Regions from separate parts of the Bradyrhizobium sp. 17 genome, predicted to be linked through region 2. Evidence: predicted binding sites of a transcription regulator. Region 2 holds the regulator's gene; each other region holds the start of a gene.
The links. The regulator LexA, encoded in region 2, represses DNA repair genes until DNA is damaged. The targets are predictions, from matches to a motif close to TGTTCNNNNTGTGTTCNG.
Positions count from the first base shown of each region.

Region 1 (2,267 bases), on a different contig from region 2:
TCGGGATCGGACCGGGCTACATGAAGGAGCGCGGCGGCTCGACCTTCACCGCCGAATGCCACGTGCGGTATTTGCGCGAAATCCACCTCGACGATCTCGTGCAGGTCTCGGTCTGGCTGCTGGAAGCCGACGACAAGCGGCTGCACACCTTCCAGGAGCTGCGGCACGCGACCGAAGGATGGCTGTCCGCCACATCGGAAAACATGTCGCTTCACATCGACATGGGCTCACGAAAGGTGGCGGCTTTTCCCCCAGACATCCGTGAGCGCATCGCAGCGGTGGTCAAGGCCCACAGCGCCGTCCCGCGGCCCGAGGGCATCGGCCGGAACGTGGCGATGCCCTCGAAGCGGTAAGCGCGCTAAACCCTGTTACGACCCCGTGCCAGTCCGACAACGGCCGAGACCAGGAACAACACGACTGCGATGAAGAAGATGATCTTGGCGATTTCGATCGACGCGCCGGCGAGGCCGCCAAAGCCCAGGATACCGGCGATCAGGGCGATAACCAGAAACGTAACTACCCAGCTAAGCATGATCCGAACCTCTGTTTCGATGTCTGTCTGCGATCGGCGCGGCTGACGCGCCTCACTTGCAGAACCAATCGCCAACTCGGAACAATGGTTCCGGGCCGCTGAAGCCGGAAATTCGCCTGACCGACAGGAACAAATTGGCTTTCGGCGCACGTGGAAAACCCCTGTCCGCGGCCCCATATAGGGACCAATCCCTGTTAAGAAGGCTCCCCTTTCACCACCCCGCGGTGCCAACGTGGGGCAAATGATTCGCATGACCGAGCCGAGCAAGATCACGTCCCAGAGCGTCCCCGACCACCAGCCCGCAGCCGGCGGCATCGCCGCGCGTGCGCGCGCCTCGGTAGGCCCGCAATACCTGTCCGGGCTCAATCCGGAGCAGCGCGAGGCTGTGGAGACGCTGGACGGGCCGGTTCTGGTGCTGGCCGGCGCCGGCACCGGCAAGACCCGCGTGCTGACCACGCGCATCGCCCACATCCTGAGCCAGGGCCGCGCCCGCCCATCCGAAATCCTGTCGGTGACCTTCACCAACAAGGCCGCGCGCGAAATGAAACATCGGCTCGGTCAGATGCTCGGCCATGCCGTCGAAGGCATGCCGTGGCTCGGCACCTTCCACTCCATCGGCGGGCGCATCCTGCGCACCCACGCCGAGCTGGCGCAGCTCAAGTCGAACTTCACCGTGCTCGACGTCGACGATCAGGTCCGACTGCTCAAGCAGCTTCTGCAAGCCGACAATATCGACGACAAGCGCTGGCCGGCGCGCATGCTGGCCGGGCTGATCGACGGCTGGAAGAACCGCGGCCTGACGCCGTCGCAGGTGCCGTCGGGCGAAGCCGCCGTGTTCGCCAACGACAAGGGCGGCAAGCTCTATGCGAGCTACCAGGAGCGGCTGAAGATCCTGAACGCCGCCGATTTCGGCGATCTGCTGCTCGAGGACATCCGCATCTTCCGCGAGCACCCGGATATCCTGCGGCAGTACCAGCAGCGCTTCAAATTCATCCTGGTCGATGAGTATCAAGACACCAACGTCGCTCAATATCTGTGGCTGCGGCTGCTGTCCCAAGCGCCGACTTCTTTTGCCTCTCCCCGCGTGCGGGGAGAGGTCGGATCGCCCGGCAGCGCAATTGCGCGCCCGAGCGATCCGGGTGAGGGGGACTCTCAGCAAGCTGAGCTCGTGGAGGCAGCCCCTCATCCTGACCTTCTCAGCGTGAGCGAAGCTCGTCGCGACCCCGCAAGCGGGGAGAAGGAGCAGACGCGCCACGTCAAAAACATCTGCTGCGTCGGCGACGACGACCAGTCGATCTATGGCTGGCGCGGCGCGGAGGTCGACAACATCCTGCGCTTCGACCATGATTTCCCCGGCGCCAAGGTCATCCGCCTCGAGCGCAACTACCGCTCGACGGGCCACATCCTCGCCGCCGCCTCGCACCTGATCGCCCACAACGAGGGCCGGCTCGGCAAGACGCTGCGCACCGAGGACCAGGACGGCGAGAAGGTCACGGTAACAGGCTCTTGGGATTCGGAAGAGGAAGCCCGCGGCATCGGCGAGGAGATCGAGCAGATCCAGCGCCAGGGCGACAAGCTCAACGAGATCGCGATTCTGGTGCGCGCCTCCTACCAGATGCGCGAGTTCGAGGACCGCTTCGTCACGCTCGGCCTGCCCTATCGCGTCATCGGCGGCCCGCGCTTCTACGAGCGCGCCGAGATCCGCGATGCGCTGGCTTATCTCCGCGTCATCAAT
Region 1 covers NZ_JADPJQ010000035.1:252,662-254,928, reverse strand. Annotated here, with positions in the region: gene IVB13_RS06160 (thioesterase family protein) at 1-353, shown strand, start outside; gene IVB13_RS06155 (DUF1328 domain-containing protein) at 359-532, opposite strand; gene IVB13_RS06150 (UvrD-helicase domain-containing protein) at 774-2,267, shown strand, end outside.
Region 1: IVB13_RS06150 (UvrD-helicase domain-containing protein) is a predicted target of LexA. The motif match lies at 592-609, and genes of this name have one in related genera.

Region 2 (2,267 bases):
TCGCATCAAGGACGCAACGCCGGCGGACACCGACCTGCAAGCCGACGATTGATCTGATGGTGCGGAGCAACGCAGTGGTTCGGTGCGTCCGTTCGGATTCGCGGGGTGCAAACCACACCATCTCGCCGGCCACGGCCGGCGATGGCGATTCAATCCTGACCTCCGACTTCGTAGCCGGAGGGCGGCTCTGTCAGCCGATCGGCAGGTGCGTGACGGTCGGCTGCCTGTCGGCGGTGATCTGCGCCTTGTGCTCGCGCTCGGTGACCGACTGAGTCACCGGCAGTTGCAGCACCGTCGCGCGCTGGCCTTCGACGAGCTGCGTCACCAGCACGTATTTGCCGTCGGGGAATTCGATCGCATCATGATGGCGGTCGGGAACGTGCGGATCGATCTTGCCGAACTTGCCCACGCGGGAATTGATGGTGCGCGTCCAGATCCAGCGATTGTCGTAGCGGACGTCGTCGGCGAAGGCGAGCTCCGTCCCCGGCAGCAGGCAGACGGCAACAGACGGATCGGCTGCAGAGGCGAAGCCGCGCGTCGAGGTGCCGCGGAAGCTTGTCGTGACGATCGTCTCGCCGACTTCGGCGGGGCGCGACGCGACGGCATGTAGGCTGTAGTCACACATCGGGTGCTCCTCATGCTGGGATAGCAACCCGCGTCTCTTATCGAGGCGCAGGCCTCTATCAGAGTGGAAGCACGAACGCTCTGCTTGGTTGTGGGCAAATCTGCGGCTGGCTTCCGCAAGCCGCGATCACATTATCTTTCCCGAATTCAATAGGAACAAAGCTCGCCGCGATGCATTCGGGAGGCGCGTACGCGAACATTGCCAACTTGGCTGCAACGGCCGAACTTGACCGCTGGTCGCTGTTTCCTCGAACAACCGAGCCGCGAAGCGGTGCTGCTTGAAGCGGTGCTGCTTCGTCGGCGTGGCGAGGAGCCAGCGTTGGAGGAGGGGCCGGATAGTCTGTGCAGAACCAGAAAGGCTATCCAGCCGGAGCGGACGATGATCCGCTCCAATCTCTGACCGGCGATGCCGATCGGAAGCGCGCGAGGCGCCAAGCACCTCCGGCATGAAGTGCTTCCGATATGAAGTACTGCCGATAGAAAGACTCCCGGTATCAGTACTTCCGGTAAAGCCCGATCAGCTTGCCCTGAATCTTCACCCGGTTGGGCGGCAGGATGCGGACCTCATAGGCCGCGTTGGCGGGCTCGAGCGCGATCGAGGCGCCGCGACGGCGGAAGCGCTTCAGCGTCGCTTCCTCGTCGTCGATCAGCGCCACCACGATGTCGCCGGTATCGGCGCTCTCGTTGCGCTGGATCAGGGCCATGTCGCCGTCGAGAATGCCGGCTTCGACCATCGAGTCGCCGCGCACTTCCAGCGCGTAATGCTCGCCCGAGCCGAGCATGTCAGGCGGTACGCTGATAGTATGGCTGCGGGTCTGCAACGCCTCGATCGGCGTGCCGGCCGCGATGCGGCCCATCACCGGCACCGCGACGAGACGTTCGCCCTCGTCAGCGGGCAGGCTCGCGCTCGCACGCACCTTGCCGAGATTGCCCTCGATGACGCTCGGCGTGAAGCCGCGGCGGCTGCCAGCGGCTGCCTGGAGCTCCGGCAGCTTGATGACTTCAATCGCACGGGCGCGGTTGGGCAGGCGTCGGATGAAGCCACGCTCCTCGAGCGCCGTGATCAGGCGATGGATGCCCGACTTCGAGCGCAGATCGAGCGCATCCTTCATCTCGTCGAAGGAGGGCGGCACGCCGCTTTCCTTCAGACGTTCACTGATGAACCGCAGAAGCTCGTATTGTTTGCGCGTTAACATCTCGACCAAAGTCCCCCGGTTGATGTCGTCCGATTCCGAGACGCTGAATTCGGCCATAAGCCGCTGCATGCTCGAAACAAATCATGAACAGACACTATATGTTCGATACATGTTCCGCAACTGCTTAATTTACCGTGAACAGAGCAAAGTGCGCGGAACGCGCGTTGCGGGGGCGCTCAGACGGGGAGCCGCAACACTTCGCAAGCCGTGCCGGCTTCGGCCTTCGGCGCGAATGGTGCGCGGACGAGAAGTACCTGTGCTGCAGCGAGATTCGCAAGCAGCGAAGAGTCCTGATGATTGACGGGAACAACGACGCGTGTGCCATCGTCACGCTCCTCAAGATGCGCGCGCAGATAGTCCTCGCGCTGGTCGTTGGCGCCGACGTCGCGGCCGAGCACGGCGCGTTCACGGCGATGGTGAATCACTGAACGGCCCGACAGGGCGCGA
Region 2 covers NZ_JADPJQ010000012.1:217,713-219,979, reverse strand. Annotated here, with positions in the region: partial or broken gene IVB13_RS02290 (ComEC/Rec2 family competence protein) at 1-52, shown strand, start outside; gene IVB13_RS02285 (hypothetical protein) at 191-625, opposite strand; gene lexA (transcriptional repressor LexA) at 1,119-1,820, opposite strand; gene glp (gephyrin-like molybdotransferase Glp) at 1,997-2,267, opposite strand, start outside.

Region 3 (2,267 bases), on a different contig from region 2:
AAATCCAGCTTCGAATTGCGCCATTGCAAAACCTTCACGGGATCGAAGGTGTGGTTCTGCAGCGCATTGACGAGCTCGGGCTCGAACGGGCCGCAGCGGCCGGTGGTGCCGAAGGTGCCGTTGCGGGTGGCGCGGCCGGCGCGGCCGGCGATCTGAGCGAATTCGGACGGCGTCAGGCGGCGGAACTGGTAGCCGTCGTACTTGCGGTCGGAGGCAAAGGCGACGTGGTCGACGTCGAGATTGAGGCCCATGCCGACGGCGTCGGTGGCGACGAGGTAATCGACCTCGCCGTTCTGGAACATCGCGACCTGCGCGTTGCGGGTGCGCGGCGACAGCGAACCCAGCACCACGGCGGCGCCGCCATGCTGGCGGCGGATCAGCTCGGCGATGGCGTAGACCTCGTCGGCCGAGAAGGCGACGATGGCGGTGCGGCGCGGCTGCCGCGTGATCTTGCGATCACCCGCGAATTCCAGCTGCGACAGGCGCGGCCGCGTGATCATGGAGACGCCCGGCAGCAGCCGCTCGATGATCGGGCGCATGGTCGCAGCGCCGAGCAGCAGCGTCTCGTCGCGGCCGCGGCGATTGAGGATGCGATCGGTGAAGACGTGGCCGCGTTCCAGATCGGATGCGATCTGCACCTCGTCGACGGCAAGGAACGAGACGTCGAGATCCCGCGGCATCGCCTCGACGGTCGAGACCCAATAGCGCGGCGCTTTCGGCTTGATCTTCTCCTCGCCGGTCACGAGCGCGACGGCGTCGGGGCCGACCCTTGCTGCGATCTTGTTGTAGACCTCGCGCGCGAGCAGGCGCAGCGGCAGCCCGATCATGCCGGAGGGATGCGCGAGCATCCGCTCGATGGCGAGATGGGTCTTGCCGGTGTTGGTGGGACCAAGCACCGCAGTGACGCCGGCGCCGGGAAGCCGCTCGGAAGCGAAGGGGGAGGAGGAAAAAGGCATCTGGGGGATTAGGTAATGGCGATTGGGGCGAATGTCAGTGCTGTTTTGGGGCGGTGGCGCGAAGGGCTCGCCTCACACACTGCTGTCCTCGCCCGGCTCGACCGGGCGATCCAGTATTCCAGAGGCGGCGCAGATCAAACCGAGAGGGCGCGGCGTACTGGATGCCCCGGTCAAGCCGGGGCATGACGGCGGAGAATGCGGCGCCTCTCCCTGAACCCAGCGCAACTGTCTCACTTTGCGACGCTTTTCCCGTTGGCTTTAAGCTTCGGAACGAGTTGAGAACGAATCGCGGCCGAATCGCTGACTCCCCCTTGAGTCCTGTTCCGTTCACGCAAGATGTCGCGGGAGGCTTGTGGGTTCGCACTAGATGGAGTTTTGCTCCGCCGCACAAGCGACGTTTCGATGGCGGATTCGTTAAAGCTGGGGACGGCGCGGAGTCGAATCAGAATCGGGGAGGAGTCAAATGGATTCCCGGTTCTCGACCCCCTCCAAACAAAATGCGCGAAAACAACCCCATGCACAGTAGGCATGTTGTTGAAATCATTGATGTTTATTTTCACCAAAAGGGAGGTCCGTAGCCCGCATGGAGCGGAGCGCAATGCGGGGGCCGAAGCAAAGAACCCCGGATTACGCTGCGCTCCATCCGGGCTACGGCAGCGGGGCTACGGCACCCAGCCCTACTGCGTCTTCGCGACCTTGGGCGGCTGGGCGCTGGTGATGAAGCTGGTTGCTTCCAGCATGGCCGGCCCGAGCGGGGTCGGCACTTTCAGCCAGAACGGGACCAGGATGCGCGTGCCGGCGATCGGTGCGAACGCGACCTCGATGTTGCGCTGGGCGGCGAGATATTTGATCACCGGACGGTCGGGGATGTAGCCGGCGATGGGCACGAAATAGAGCGAGCAGACCACGACCTGGCCGTGATAGCCCTTCTCCGCCTTCACGTTCTCCATGCGCTTGAAATCGAGCTTGAGCTCGTAGCGCATGCGGCCGTCGAACACGGCGGCGCTGCCGTGGCAGGCGTCCGCCGACAGCACGTCGCCGGTGCCGGATACGCGCACCAGCGAGGCCGTCATCGGGTCCCAGACGCCGCGGCGATGCGCGTCGGTGACGACGATGCGGTCGGGATCGACCGGCGGCTCCGGCAGGATGGCAAAATCCTTCACATTGCCCTTGTCGAGCGTGATGCGGATCTCTTCGGTCTTCTTCGAGGTGGTGGTGGAGGCCTGATAGCCGGTCGCGACCAGCGCGCCGTTGACCACGCGGCCCTGCGAGGCGCCGGTGCCGGACCCGCCCGCGAAGGATTTCAGCAGC
Region 3 covers NZ_JADPJQ010000128.1:94,173-96,439, reverse strand. Annotated here, with positions in the region: gene IVB13_RS35545 (helicase-related protein) at 1-956, opposite strand, end outside; gene IVB13_RS35540 (DUF3108 domain-containing protein) at 1,634-2,267, opposite strand, start outside.
Region 3: IVB13_RS35545 (helicase-related protein) is a predicted target of LexA. The motif match lies at 1,223-1,240, and genes of this name have one in related genera.